DNA from 2 places in the Kitasatospora sp. NPDC091257 genome. Region 1 is predicted to be linked to the other one. Evidence: riboswitches for the same ligand, from Rfam matches in the RefSeq annotation. Region 1 holds a riboswitch; the other holds the start of a gene.

Region 1 (6,216 bases):
GGGGAAAGCCCGTCACGCTGGTGCCCGGGAAGAGCCCCAGGTCACCGTTGATGACGCTGGGGCCGGTGTTGGTGACGGTTGAGCCCGCCAGGATCGCATAGCTGGTATCAGTCCCCAGCCCCACCGGTGCGGTTGCGGCGTGCGCGGGGCTGGGGACCAGGCCGGCCGTCGCGAGCAACGTCAGTCCGGACAGCAGGACGGACGCCCCCGCGAGTCGAGTGCGTCTACGCCCTCGTCCCGGTGGAGCGGACAACATGGCATCGACTGCCATAGGACAGGACCCTTTCTTGTCGCCGTTGAACTCCGTCACCCGAAGAGGGCATTCGGAGCGCCGCTGGTGGTTTCCGGTCAGGCCTCACGCCCTCGCACTCGCGCCGGAGGGCTTTCGACGATCGGAGCCAACCAGGGCAGGTGATGGAGAGTCACCAACTCACTACACCGTGCAACAACAACATGAAAAGAAGAGAGTGATAAAGATGCAACGGAGTGACGCACCAGCGCCGATCGGGGAATGGCCCCCATCCCGCAGCGTCATTCGTCTACGTACCAAATGGCGGGTTTGTCCCTCCACTGGCAGCCGACGGCCGGCAGCTGTCGGCCGGGGGGATGGGGGCTACCCGGGTCGCCGCCAACGCCATAGCAGTACCGTTTTTTCCTCTTGGCCGCGCCCGGGCCGGTGAATCACGTATCGCCCCGTGATCCCAATCGTTGGCCCGATCATGAACGACCTAACGAATCCGCAGGAAGAGGCGCTCACTGCGGCCGCCGGTGACGCCGGCACGGTGGCCGAGCGCTGCCGTGCCGCAGGTGGCCTCCTCAGGGTCACCCTCGGTGAACTGCGCGCGGAAGTCGGCTACCGAAGACTCGGCAAGTACGTCCTGGAAGAACTGGCCGAACGCCTTACCGAGGAGGGGCTCGGTTGGTTCCCGGCGTGGCGGCTCTCCCCGAGGGAGAACGGCGAGCCGCGGAAGGAACACGACCTGTGGGTGTTCCTCCGGGACGGCGGCCTGCGCTGCCAGGTCATCGACGCGGTCCAGGCTCCCGACGGCTCCGACGTCCCCGCGGTCCTGAACGGCCTGCTCACCGGCCGTCCCCAGAATCTCTCCCCGGAGCGCAAGCTCGGCCTCATTCGCGAAATCCTCGGGCTCTGACCTACACCCGAGAATCCGCCCACCGGATTCCACCCGCGCACCCGAACGTGCGCGGCGCTGTGCCGGACACCGCCGTCGGGGTCCCAGCACAGCGCCTCGGCACCTGCCGTCAGTCGGCCAGCGGGAGGTAGACCCGGTTGCCCTGGGCCGCGAACTCGGCCGACTTCTCGGCCATGCCCGCCAGGGCCTCGGCGTCGAACCCGCTGGAGACGGCCGTCGATCCGTCACCGTGCTCGTCGCGGATCTTCTGGGAGATCTTCATCGAACAGAACTTCGGGCCGCACATCGAGCAGAAGTGCGCGGTCTTGGCGGGCTCGGCGGGGAGGGTCTCGTCGTGGAAGGCGCGGGCGGTCTCCGGGTCGAGGGCCAGGTTGAACTGGTCCTCCCAGCGGAACTCGAAGCGGGCGTCGGAGAGGGCGTCGTCCCAGGCCTGGGCGCCGGGGTGGCCCTTGGCCAGGTCGGCGGCGTGGGCGGCGATCTTGTAGGTGATCACGCCGGTCTTGACGTCGTCCCGGTTGGGCAGGCCCAGGTGCTCCTTGGGGGTCACGTAGCAGAGCATCGCGGTGCCCCACCAGGCGATCATCGCGGCGCCGATGCCCGAGGTGATGTGGTCGTAGCCGGGGGCGACGTCCGTGGTCAGCGGGCCGAGGGTGTAGAACGGCGCCTCGTCGCAGATCTCCTTCTGGAGATCCATGTTCTCCTTGATCTTGTTCATCGGGACGTGGCCCGGGCCCTCGATCATCACCTGGACGTCGTGCTCACGGGCGATCCGGCCGAGCTCGCCGAGGGTCTTCAGCTCGGCGAACTGCGCCTCGTCGTTGGCGTCCGCGATCGAGCCCGGGCGCAGGCCGTCGCCGAGCGAGAAGGTGACGTCGTAGGACGCCAGGATGGAGCAGAGTTCCTCGAAGTTGGTGTAGAGGAAGTTCTCCTGGTGGTGGGCCAGACACCAGGCCGCCATGATCGAGCCGCCGCGCGAGACGATGCCGGTCTTGCGGCGCGCGGTGAGCGGGACGTAGCGCAGCAGCACACCGGCGTGGACGGTCATGTAGTCGACGCCCTGCTCGCACTGCTCGACGATCGTGTCCCGGTAGACCTCCCAGCTCAGCTCCTCGGCCCTGCCGTCCACCTTCTCCAGGGCCTGGTAGAGCGGCACGGTGCCGATCGGCACCGGGGAGTTGCGCAGGATCCACTCGCGGGTGGTGTGGATGTTGCGGCCGGTGGAGAGGTCCATGACGGTGTCCGCGCCCCAGCGGGTGGCCCAGGTCATCTTCTCCACCTCCTCCTCGATCGAGGAGGTCACGGCGGAGTTGCCGATGTTGGCGTTGATCTTCACCAGGAAGTTGGTGCCGATGACGGCCGGCTCCACCTCCGGGTGGTTCACGTTGACCGGGATGACGGCCCGGCCGCGGGCCACCTCGGCGCGCACGTACTCCGGCGCCAGGCCCTCGCGCAGCGCCACGAACTCCATCTCCGGCGTCACCACACCCCGCTTTGCGTAGGCGAGTTGGGTGACGGCGGCGCCACCGCGACCGCGCAGCGGGCGACGCGGCCGGCCGGGGAAGACGGCGTCCAGGTTGCGCAGGTTCCCGCCGCGCGGCGAGGTGTGCTTGATCCCGTCGTCCTCGGGGCGCGGCTCGCGGCCGTCGTACTCCTCGACGTCGCCGCGCTGGCGGATCCAGGCGTCCCGCAAGGCGGGCAGGCCGCGCCGCACATCGGGCTCGAAGGACGGGTCGGTGTACGGTCCGGAGGTGTCGTACAGCGGGACGGACCCGCCGTTGGTGAGCCGCACCTCGCGGTACGGAACGCGCAGGTCGGGGCGCGACCCCTCGCGGTAGGACTTGCGCCAGGCCGGGGTCGGGTAGCCGGTGCGCTCGCTGCTGGGGGCGCCCTGGGCAGACTGCGGCTGTGCTTCGAACGTGGTCATCTGACCTCTACTCCCTACGCCGGCATTACCCGGTCAGGTTCCTGCGGTCGACGCAGCCGTCGGTCCGTCCGTCGACGTCCCGGTCAGCGTCCTCTCAGCCCGGTGCTCCGAGCTCCCGCGTCGCAGGCGGTGTTGCCTGCACACGACGCCCAACACGGTAGCGAGCCGATCGCCGCAGGTCCAGAGCGCCCCACCCCGCCCGGTCGGCCCGCCCGGTCACCCGGCCCGGTCGAGCGACCGACGTCGTCGTCGACCTCTTCGGCTACTACCCGCAACCAGTAGCCGATCGGATACCGGAGAACGGCCGAGGCCCGGTCCCCCTCTCGTGGGGGGCCGGGCCTCAGGGCGGCGTTACGGGGTGGTGGGTCAGCTCTTGGCGGCCTTCTTCACCAGGACCACCACGGCGGCGGCGATGCCGACCACCACCAGCAGCTTGATCACGATCGAGAGCAGGGCGCCGACGACGCCGAACACGAAGGCGACGATGTTCCAGGCCAGCACCAGGACCAGCACCGGGATGACGATGTTGCGCACCCAGGAGGGCAGCGACTTCCAGAGCTCAGCCATGTCGGTTCCTCTTCTCCCCTCGGGTCGGCCGCCGTCCGGTGCCGCATCCCGCTTGCTTTCGGTCCTTCGATCGTACGGTGGCGCGAGTGCCGGAACGAGGCCCAACGGCCCGGAGAGAACCCCGAGATCACCCCGAGCCCGACCCCCCGGGTGACCCCCGAGAATTCGTCCGGCGGCGTACAACCCCCGGCGTTCCCAAGCGTCCAACCAGTGCCGGAAGAACGCCTGTCCGGTGCCATCGACCAGGGGGGAACCTGTCATGCGGGCCAGAACAGCCGTGTCCACCGCCGCTCTCGCGGCGCTCAACCTGACCGTGGCGGCGCTCGCCGCGGTCCCGGCGACCGCGGCACCGGCGGCCGTGACCGCCGCCGCCGACGTGACCGCACCGGCCGGGTTCGTCGGGATGTCCCCGACCCGGATCCTGGACACCCGCTCCTTCGACCAGACCCCGTCGCACGACCACTTCGGACCGCTCAAGGAAGGCGAGTACTACAGCACCCCGGTCTCGCAGCGCTGCGGCAACCACCCGCCGATGTACTGCGGTTCCGCCGTGCCGACCGACGCCACGGCCGTGGTGGTCAACCTCACCGTGACCGACCCGACCGCCGACGGCTACGTCACGCTCGCCGCCAAGGCCGGCCCGGCCGGCACCAAGCCCGCCACCTCCAGCATCAACTTCAAGGCCGGCCAGACCATCTCCAACCTGGTCACGATCGCGGTCGGTCCGGTCGGCCGGGGCGCCCCCTGGATCAACGTCTACAACAACGCGGGCACCGCCCATGTCGTGCTCGACGTGGTCGGGTACTACCGGACCGCGGCGACCGACAAGTACGGCCCGCTGACCCCGACCCGGATCGCCGACAGCCGCAGCGACGGCACCGGGCGGCTCGGCGGCGACGCGGTACGCACCTACCAGGTCGCCCGCCCCGAGCTGGGGACCGCGGACGCCACCTCGGTGGTCCTCAACGTCACCACCACGGACGGCTCCTGGGACAGCTTCCTGACCGCGTACCCGAGCGGGACGCAGCGGCCCGCCTACGGCTCGAACGTCAACTTCCCGGTGGGATCGACGGTCGCGAACCAGGTCGTGGTGCCGGTCGGCGCGGACGGGCGGATCGACGTCTACAACCGCGCCGGCTGGGTGCACGTGATCGTCGACGTCGTCGGCTACTACGGCCCGTCCGGAACGGGCCTGTTCAGCGCGCTCACGACGCCGGTCCGCAACCTCGACACCCGGATCACCGGTGGCAAGCTCCAGCAGGGGGCGACCACGGCCGTCCAGGCGGTGCCCACGGACGGCTCCGTCCCGAACGTGCTGGGTGTCGAGGCCAACGTCACGATCACCGACGTGACCGACTCCGGCCACCTCACGGTGTTCCCGGGCGGGGGCCTGCCGCCGAACACCTCCACCGTCAACGTCGAACCCGGGCAGACCGTCGCCAACTCGGTGACCACCGGGGTCACCGGCGGGGGCACCTACTCGGTCTTCAACCACGGCGGCCCGGTGAACGTCGTCGCCGACCTGACCGGCTACTTCGTCACCGGCTGACCCGGCACCGCCCGCCCGTCGTCCGCCCGTCGTCCAGGTACCGTGCGGACGGCGGACGGCCGCACCCGCGCGGCTTCAGACCGGCCAGCGCTCTCCGCGCCAGGCGGCGTCCCAGAACATCCACTCGTAGCGCGAGGTGGTCACGAAGTGCTCGACCACCTTGCGGCGCTCGGCCGCGGACAGCTCCTCACCGAGCCGGTCGGTGAGCGCCAGCACCCGGCGGACCACCGACTGGAAGGCCTCGTCGCCGTAGGTGGCGATCCACTTGGCGTACAGCGGGTCGGGCGAGCCCTGGGCGAGCAGCGCCTCGCCGACCCGGGCGTAGATCCAGTAGCAGGGCAGCACCGCGCCGACCGCCTCGGCGAAGGAGCCGCCGTAGACGGTGGCCAGCAGGTAGCTGGTGTAGGCCCGGGTGGTGGGCAGCACGGGCTCGGCGGCGGCCTCCTCGGCGCTGCCGCCGAAGGCGGTCAGGAACTCGGCGTGCATGCCCTGTTCGGCGGCGAGCGCGCCGACCGCGTCGTCGGCGAAGGCCCGGACGTCCTGCTCGCCGGGCGCCTTGGCGGCGCAGACGGCGAGCGCGCGGGCGTAGTCGCGCAGGTAGTGCGAGTCCTGGACGACGAAGTGGCGGAAGGCCGCGCGCGGCAGGGTGCCGTCGGTGAGCCCGGCCAGGAAGGGGTGGGCGAGGATCTCGGCGTACACCGGCTCGATGGCCGCCCAGAGTTCTTCGGTCAGCGTCTTGGTGCTCATGACGCCGACCCTAACCGGCGGGGCGCTCAGTCCTCCGGCGGGGAGAACACCACCAGGACGCGCAGTTCCTCGGTGATGTGGTGGAACCGGTGCGGGGTTCCGGCCGGCACGTACACCACCGTGCCGCGAGCGACCGTGGCGGTCTCGGCGCCGACGGTCAGCTCGGCCCGGCCGCTGATCACCTGGTAGATCTCGTCCTGGTCGTGCGCGGTCTGGGTGTCGGTGTCGCCGGGGGCGAGCGCGTACAGCCCGGCGGACATCCGCGGTTCGCGCAGGAA
Region 2 (7,067 bases), on a different contig from region 1:
ACGATGTCCACCCCGCCCGCCAGCGCCGCGTCCAGGAACTCGGCGAGGTCGCCCTGCTCCCGGCGGGCGTCGGTGCACAGGTAGAGCCGGGCGTCGGCCAGCCGGGTACGCAGCGTGTCCGCCGCCATCAGATCAGCATCGCCTGGGCGCGGCGCTTCACCTCGGTGCCGCGGTTCTCCCGCAGCGCCTGGATCGGGCTGCCGGGCAGCGACGGGTCCTCGGTGAAGAGCCACTCCAGGATCTCCACGTCGTTGTACCCGCAGTCCCGCAGGACGGTCAGGGTGCCGGACAGGTGCTTGACCAGGCCCGGGCCGTCGATGAACGCCGCCGGGACCTGCAGCGACTTGTTCGGCCCGCGCCGGACGGCGATCAGGCCGCCGTTCTTGACCAGGTCACGTACCTCGGTGACCCGGACCCCCCACTGCTCCGAGATGTCGGGCAGGTACATCCAGTCGGTGACCAGGGCTTCAATCTTGCTTTCGATCTCACTCACGCCACCAGACTGCCACCTCCGCGGCCCACCGCGCACCAGGCACTACCCCGCGACGGCCGACTTCAGCGGCACCGCCGGGTCGCCCGCCCGGGCCGGATCCAGGGCCGTACCGCGCTCGATCAGCCTCCGCCCCTGGGTGAGGTCGCGCGGCCGGTCCACGGCCAGCAACGCGCTCGGCACGCCGTCGCGCAGCCAGAGCACCGACCAGTCGCCGTCCCTCGGGGAGCCGCGCCACAGCAGCTCGTCGCCCTCGGCGTGCCGGCCGGCGTACTGGACCATCCGGCCGAACTGCTCGGACCAGAAGTACGGCACCGGGTCGTAGGCCGGCGCGTCCGCGCCCAGGACGGCTGCGGCCACCGCCTCGCCGGACTGCAGGGCGTGGTCCCAGTGCTGGACGGCCAGCCGGGCCCCGGCCCGGGCCGAGGGGTAGCTGACGCAGTCGCCGGCCGCGAACACCCCGGGCACCGAGGTGCGCAGCCGCCCGTCCACCACGACGGCGCCGGCCGCGTCCAGCTCGACCCCGGATCCGGCCAGCCAGCCGGTCGCGGGGCGGGCCCCGATGCCGACCACCACCTCGTCGGCGGGCAGGTGCGAGCCGTCCACCAGCAGCACCGCGCCGGGCTGGACGGCGGCCACGCCGACCCCGCAGCGCAGGTCGACCCCGGCCCCGGCGTACCAGGCGGCCATCGCCGAGCCGACCTCGGTCGGCAGCGCGCCGGGCAGCGGCGCCGGGCCGGCCTCGACCACGGTCACCTCGCAGCCCGCCGCGCGGGCCGCGGTGGACACCTCGGCGCCGATCCAACCCGCGCCGACCAGCACCAGCCGCAGCCCGGGGCGCAGCAGCGCGCGCAGCGCCAGGGCGTCGTCCAGGGTGTGCAGCAGGTGCGCGCGCTCGGCGCCGGGCAGGGCTCGCGGGACGGCGCCGGTGGCGATCACCAGCGAGCCGTACGGGAGGTCGCCGCCGTCGGTGTGCAGCACGCCGGGGGTCAGGCCGGTGGCCCGGCGGCCGGTGAGCAGCTCGATGCCGAGCGGCCCGTAGTCGATGTCCAGGGCGGTGGAGTCGGCCTTGCCGAGCAGCACGTCCTTGGAGAGCGGCGGCCGGTCGTACGGCGCGTGCGGCTCCTCGCCGACCAGCACGATCGGCCCCTGCCGGCCGCCCTGCCGCAGCTTGAGGGCGCACTGCGCCCCGGCCAGCCCGGCTCCGACGACGACCACCTGATCCGTTCCGCTCAGCTCTGCCACGCCCGTCACTGTACTCAGCGCGACGCGGCGGCCTGCGGGCCGTCCGCCCGCTGTACGGGCCTTCGGCCGGGCCGACCCCCGGCGTTAAGGTGGGGGCACCACACGGGAGCCCGGCGCACCGGGCTGAGAGGCGGGCTGGCACGGCCTGCGACCGTCCGAACCTGATCCGGGTCATACCGGCGAAGGGAGAAGAGCAGCTTTGTCACGCTTGCCATCAGGCGCCCACGCCGACGTGCTGGTGATCGGCGGGGGCGTCATCGGCCTCGCCGTCGCCTGGCGCGCCGCGCAGCGCGGGCTGCGGAACGTGATCGTGGTCGACCCCTCCCCCGGCGGCGGGGCCGCCGGGGTCGCGGCCGGGATGCTCGCCCCGGTCACCGAGCTGCAGTACGGCGAGGAGCCGCTGCTCCGCCTCGGGATGGCCTCGAACGAGCGGTACGCGGCCTTCGCCGCCGAGCTCTCCGAGGCGAGCGGCGGCCGGGACACCGGCTACCGCCGCTGCGGCACCGTCGCCGTGGCGCTGGACTCCGACGACCGCGAGGAACTGCGCGAGCTGCACGCCTTCCACCAGCGGCTCGGTCTGGACTCGACCTGGCTGACCGGCCGGGAGGCCCGCAGGCTGGAGCCGATGCTCGCCCCCGGCGTGCGCGGCGGCCTGCACGTCGCGGACGACCACCAGGTGGACCCCCGGCGCCTGCTCACCGCCCTGGCCGCCGCCTGCGGGAACGCGAACGTCCTGCTGCACCGCGCCGAGGCCGTCGAGCTGCTGGTCGAGGGCGGCCGCGCGACCGGCGCCCGGCTCTCGACCGGGGAACGGGTGGGCGCCGGGCAGGTCGTCCTCGCCGCCGGCCCGCACAGCCACCGGCTGCCCGGCCTGCCCGACGGTGTGCTGCCCGCGATCCGCCCCGTGAAGGGGCAGGTGCTGCGGCTGCACGTCCCGGACGCCTACCGCCCGTTCCTGTCCCGCAACGTCCGCGCCGTCGTCCGCGGCCGGCACCTGTACCTGGTGCCCCGGGAGAACGGCGAGCTGGTGGTCGGCGCGACCACCGAGGAGCAGGGCTACGACACCACCGTCACCGCCGGCGGGGTGTACGAACTCCTGCGCGACGCCCACGAGTTGGTCCCGGGAATCACCGAACTCCCGCTGCTGGAGACCTCCGCCGGGCTGCGCCCCGGATCGCCGGACAACGCCCCGCTGCTCGGCCCGACGTCACTGCCCGGGCTGGTCGCCGCCACCGGCCACTACCGCAACGGCGTGCTGCTCACCCCGGTGACCGCCGACCTGGTCTCCGAGTACCTGGCCACCGGTGAAGTCCCCGAAACGGCAAGGCCGTTCACGCCCCTGCGCTTCTCCCCCGAACCCCCCGCTACGAAGGCCTCCGCATGACCGAGATCGCCCCGAACGAGATCACCCCGAACGAGATCGCCCTGACCGTCAACGGCGAGCCCCGCCGGGTGTCCGCCACGACCACCCTCGCCGAGGTGGTGGCCGCCGTCAGCGCCGCCAACACCGGTGTCGCCGCCGCGCTCAACGAGGCCGTGGTGCCCCGCGGTTCGTGGCCCGGGACGGCGCTGGCCGGCGGCGACCGGATCGAGATCCTCACCGCCGTGCAGGGAGGCTGAACCATGGCCGACGACCTTCTGACCATCGCCGGGACGGCCTTCTCCTCCCGGCTGATCATGGGTACCGGGGGCGCCCCCAGCCTGGAGGTCCTGGAGCGCGCGCTGCTCGCCTCCGGCACCGAGCTGACCACCGTCGCCATGCGCCGGGTCGACGCCACCACCCAGGGCTCCGTGCTCGACGTGCTGACCCGCAACGGCATCCGGGTGCTGCCCAACACGGCCGGCTGCTTCACCGCCGGCGAGGCCGTGCTGACCGCCCGACTGGCCCGCGAGGCGCTCGGCACCGACTGGGTCAAGCTGGAGGTGATCGCCGACGAGCGCACCCTGCTGCCCGACCCGATCGAGCTGCTGGACGCCGCCGAGACGCTGGTCGACGACGGCTTCACCGTCCTGCCGTACACCAACGACGACCCGGTGCTGGCCCGCAAGCTGGAGGACGTCGGCTGCGCGGCCATCATGCCGCTGGGCTCGCCGATCGGTTCGGGCCTGGGCATCCGCAACCCGCACAACTTCCAGCTGATCGTGGAGGGTGCGGGCGTCCCGGTGATCCTGGACGCGGGCGCCGGCACCGCCTCCGACGTGGCGCTGGCGATGGAGCTGGGCTGCGCCGCGGTGATGCTCGCCTCCGCGGTGACCAGGGCTCAGGACCCGGTGCTGATGGCCGAGGCGATGCGGCACGCCGCCGAGGCGGGCCGGCTCGCCCACCGGGCCGGCCGGATCCCGCGCCGCTTCCACGCCGAGGCCTCCTCCGCGATGGCCGGCCGGGCCGACCTGGACAGCCGCGAGCGCCCCGCGTTCTGAACCGTCGCGCATGTCACAAGCCGGTCCCGGAGGCGGTGTCCTCCGGGACCGGCCGTCCCGGGCGGCTCTAGACTCTCCGAGTGGACATGGCACTGCACGACCCCTTGATCGGCGCCCTGCTCGACAACCGGTACCGGGTCGAGCAGCGCGTCGCGACCGGCGGGATGTCCACCGTCTACAAGGGCACCGACACCCGTCTGGACCGCGTGGTCGCACTCAAGGTGATGCACCCTTCGCTGGCCGGCGACGCGGGTTTCACCGCCCGCTTCATCCGCGAGGCCAAGGCCGTCGCCAAGCTCACCCACCCCAACGTGGTCACCGTCTTCGACCAGGGCGCGGACGGCGGTCACGTCTTCCTCGCCATGGAGTACGTGCCCGGCCGCACCCTGCGCGACCTGCTGCGCGACCGCGGCGCGCTGTCCGTCCGGGCCGCTCTGGACGTGCTGGAGCCGGTACTGGCCGCGCTCGGCGCCGCCCACCGGGCCGGGCTGGTCCACCGCGACGTCAAGCCCGAGAACGTGCTGATCACCGACGGCGGCCTGGTCAAGGTCGCCGACTTCGGCCTGGTCCGGGTGCTCGGCACCGCCGACGGCGCGCCCACCTCGACCACCACCGCCACCGGCGGCACGGTCATGGGCACCGTCTCCTACCTGGCCCCCGAGCAGATCCTCCCGGACGCCCCGACCGACCAGCGGGTGGACGTCTACGCGGCCGGCATCCTGCTGTACGAGATGCTCACCGGCCGCCGCCCGCACACCGGCGACAATCCCGTCCAGGTCATGTACAAGCACCTGCACGAGGACGTCCCGGCCCCCTCCCTGGTCGCCCCCGCCGTCGGCCCCGAACTGGACGCGATAGTGGCCGGCGCCTGCGCCCGGTCCGCCGACGCGCGCCCGTACGACGCGGTCGAGCTGCTCGCCGCCCTCCAGCGGGTGCGCCGCACCCTCACCCCGGCCGAGCTGGACGCCGAGCCGCCGGCCTCCACCCGGCCCGGCCCTCGCTACCCGACCACCGAGCCGACCTCGGTGGTCCAGCCGCTGCCGCGGCCCGCCGACGCCCCGCCGACCGAGCGCACCAGCGTGCTGGACATGCCGCCGGAGCTGATGGACGAGCTGCTCGCCGAGCCCCGCCCGTACGACGAGCCGACCCCGGTGCAGCGGCGCCGGCCGGCCACGCCGCGCCGCCGTCTCCCCCGCGGGCCGCTGATCTGGACGGCCGCGGTGGCCGCCCTGGTCCTGGCGATCGGCGGCGCCACCTACGGGATCTCCGAGGGGCTGTACGGCGCGGTGCCGGGCGTGCTCGGCAAGGACCGGGCCGAGGCGCAGCGGGTCCTGGACAAGGAGGGCCTGCACGGCAGGTTCGTCGAGGTGTTCAGCGAGTCCGTGCCGTCCGGGCAGGTGATCTCCGTGGATCCCGGGGTGGGTGCGCGCACCCGCAAGAGCGACAGCGTCACCGTCACCGTCTCCCGGGGCCCCAAGCGGATCGCGGTGCCGGACCTCGCCGGCAAGAGCTCCGCCGACGCCGCCTCGGCCCTGGCCGGCGCCCAGCTGACCAGGGGCGGTGTGGCCGAGACCTACGACGACACCGTGCCCGAGGGCTCGGTGATCAGCAGCTCGCCGGCGGCCGGGCAGCTGCTGCAGGAGAACTCCGCGGTCTCGCTGGTGGTCAGCAAGGGCATGGTGCCGGTCCCGAACGTCACGGGGATGGGCAAGGACGAGGCGCAGAAGGCGCTCCAGGCGGCGGGCTTCACCATGCAGACCAGCGGCTGGGACGTGTTCGGCGCGGTCACCTCCTCCGGCCAGAGCCCGGCGGCGGGCGAGCGGCGCCCGCAGCGCAGCGTGGTGACGGTCAAGTTCTCGCTGTTCTAGGGCGCGTCCGACCCGCTCGGCCGCCGCGAGGGGTTCAGCGCAGCGGCCCGTCGCCGGGCTCCTCCTGGTAGGAGTAGCGCTGCTCGCGCCAGGGGTCGGCGAGGTTGTGGTAGCCGCGCTCCTCCCAGAAGCCGCGCCGGTCGGCCCGCATGTACTCCACCGCGCGCACCCACTTGGGGCCCTTCCAGGCGTACAGCCGCGGCACCACCAGCCGCACCGGGAAGCCGTGCTCGGCGGTGAGCGCCTCGCCGTTGCGGTGGGTGGCGAGCAGGGTGCGGGGGTCGGCGAAGTCGGCCAGCCGCAGGTTGGCGCTGTAGCCGTACTCGGCCCAGACCATGACGTGGGTGACGCCCGGTGCCGGGGGCACCAGGTCGAGCACGGCGGCGGCCGACACGCCCGTCCATTCGTTGCCGAGCACCGAGAACTTGGTCACGCAGTGCATGTCCCCGACGACGGTGGTGCGCGGGAGGGCGCAGAAGGCCTCGAAGTCCCAGCTGTGCTTCTCCGCCGAGGCGGTGGCGCCGAACACCTGGAGGTCCCAGGTCAGGGGCTTGAAGCGGGGCACCGGCCCGTAGTGCAGGGCGGGCCAGCCGCGCTGCGCGCGCTGGCCCGGGGGGAGCCTCGGGTCAGACGGCGGAAGCGGTTCGTGTTTCGACTGACCCATGGATCCATGGTGACAGACGGCGGACGAGCCTCGGCGCGCGCCCCTTTGCGCGGATTCGCGCCCCGGCCCGTACGGAGCAACGGTCGAGCCCTCACCAGCACGTTCCGTGATGAATCGGATATTCCGCCACATCTCCTAGTGAGTGTGAACTTACTGGAATTTCCTCCCGAAGCGGTGCCAGGATGCGCAGCGCAGGACCCAGCACAGGACGCAGGACAGGACTCACGCAGGAGGCATCACCATGCAGGGCGATCCCGAGGTCATCGAGTTCCTCAACGAGCAGCTCACCGCCGAGCTGACCGCGATCAACCAGTACTTCCTGCATGCCAAGATGCAGGAGAACTTCGGCTGGACGAAGCTCGCCAAGTACACCCGGCAC

Evidence for each region. Region 1 has a riboswitch for thiamine pyrophosphate ahead of thiC (phosphomethylpyrimidine synthase ThiC). Riboswitches for the same ligand answer to the same signal wherever they lie in the genome.
Region 2: it holds a riboswitch for thiamine pyrophosphate, as region 1 does, so the genes downstream of both, thiO (glycine oxidase ThiO) here and thiC (phosphomethylpyrimidine synthase ThiC) in region 1, are expected to answer to the same signal.

The regions. Positions count from the first base shown of each region.
Region 1 is NZ_JBIVVI010000207.1:659-6,874, forward strand. Features, by position in the region: partial or broken gene ACIQOV_RS12660 (ice-binding family protein) at 1-178, opposite strand, end outside; gene ACIQOV_RS12665 (hypothetical protein) at 720-1,151, shown strand; gene thiC (phosphomethylpyrimidine synthase ThiC) at 1,261-3,075, opposite strand; TPP riboswitch at 3,070-3,204, opposite strand; gene ACIQOV_RS12675 (DUF5326 family protein) at 3,442-3,642, opposite strand; gene ACIQOV_RS12680 (hypothetical protein) at 3,902-5,191, shown strand; gene tenA (thiaminase II) at 5,267-5,938, opposite strand; gene ACIQOV_RS12690 (cupin domain-containing protein) at 5,965-6,216, opposite strand, start outside.
Region 2 is NZ_JBIVVI010000310.1:566-7,632, forward strand. Features, by position in the region: gene thiE (thiamine phosphate synthase) at 1-128, opposite strand, end outside; gene ACIQOV_RS16680 (Rv2175c family DNA-binding protein) at 128-493, opposite strand; gene ACIQOV_RS16685 (NAD(P)/FAD-dependent oxidoreductase) at 536-1,744, opposite strand; TPP riboswitch at 1,828-1,940, shown strand; gene thiO (glycine oxidase ThiO) at 1,944-3,119, shown strand; gene thiS (sulfur carrier protein ThiS) at 3,116-3,355, shown strand; gene ACIQOV_RS16700 (thiazole synthase) at 3,359-4,156, shown strand; gene pknB (Stk1 family PASTA domain-containing Ser/Thr kinase) at 4,243-6,024, shown strand; gene ACIQOV_RS16710 (sulfite oxidase-like oxidoreductase) at 6,059-6,688, opposite strand; gene bfr (bacterioferritin) at 6,930-7,067, shown strand, end outside.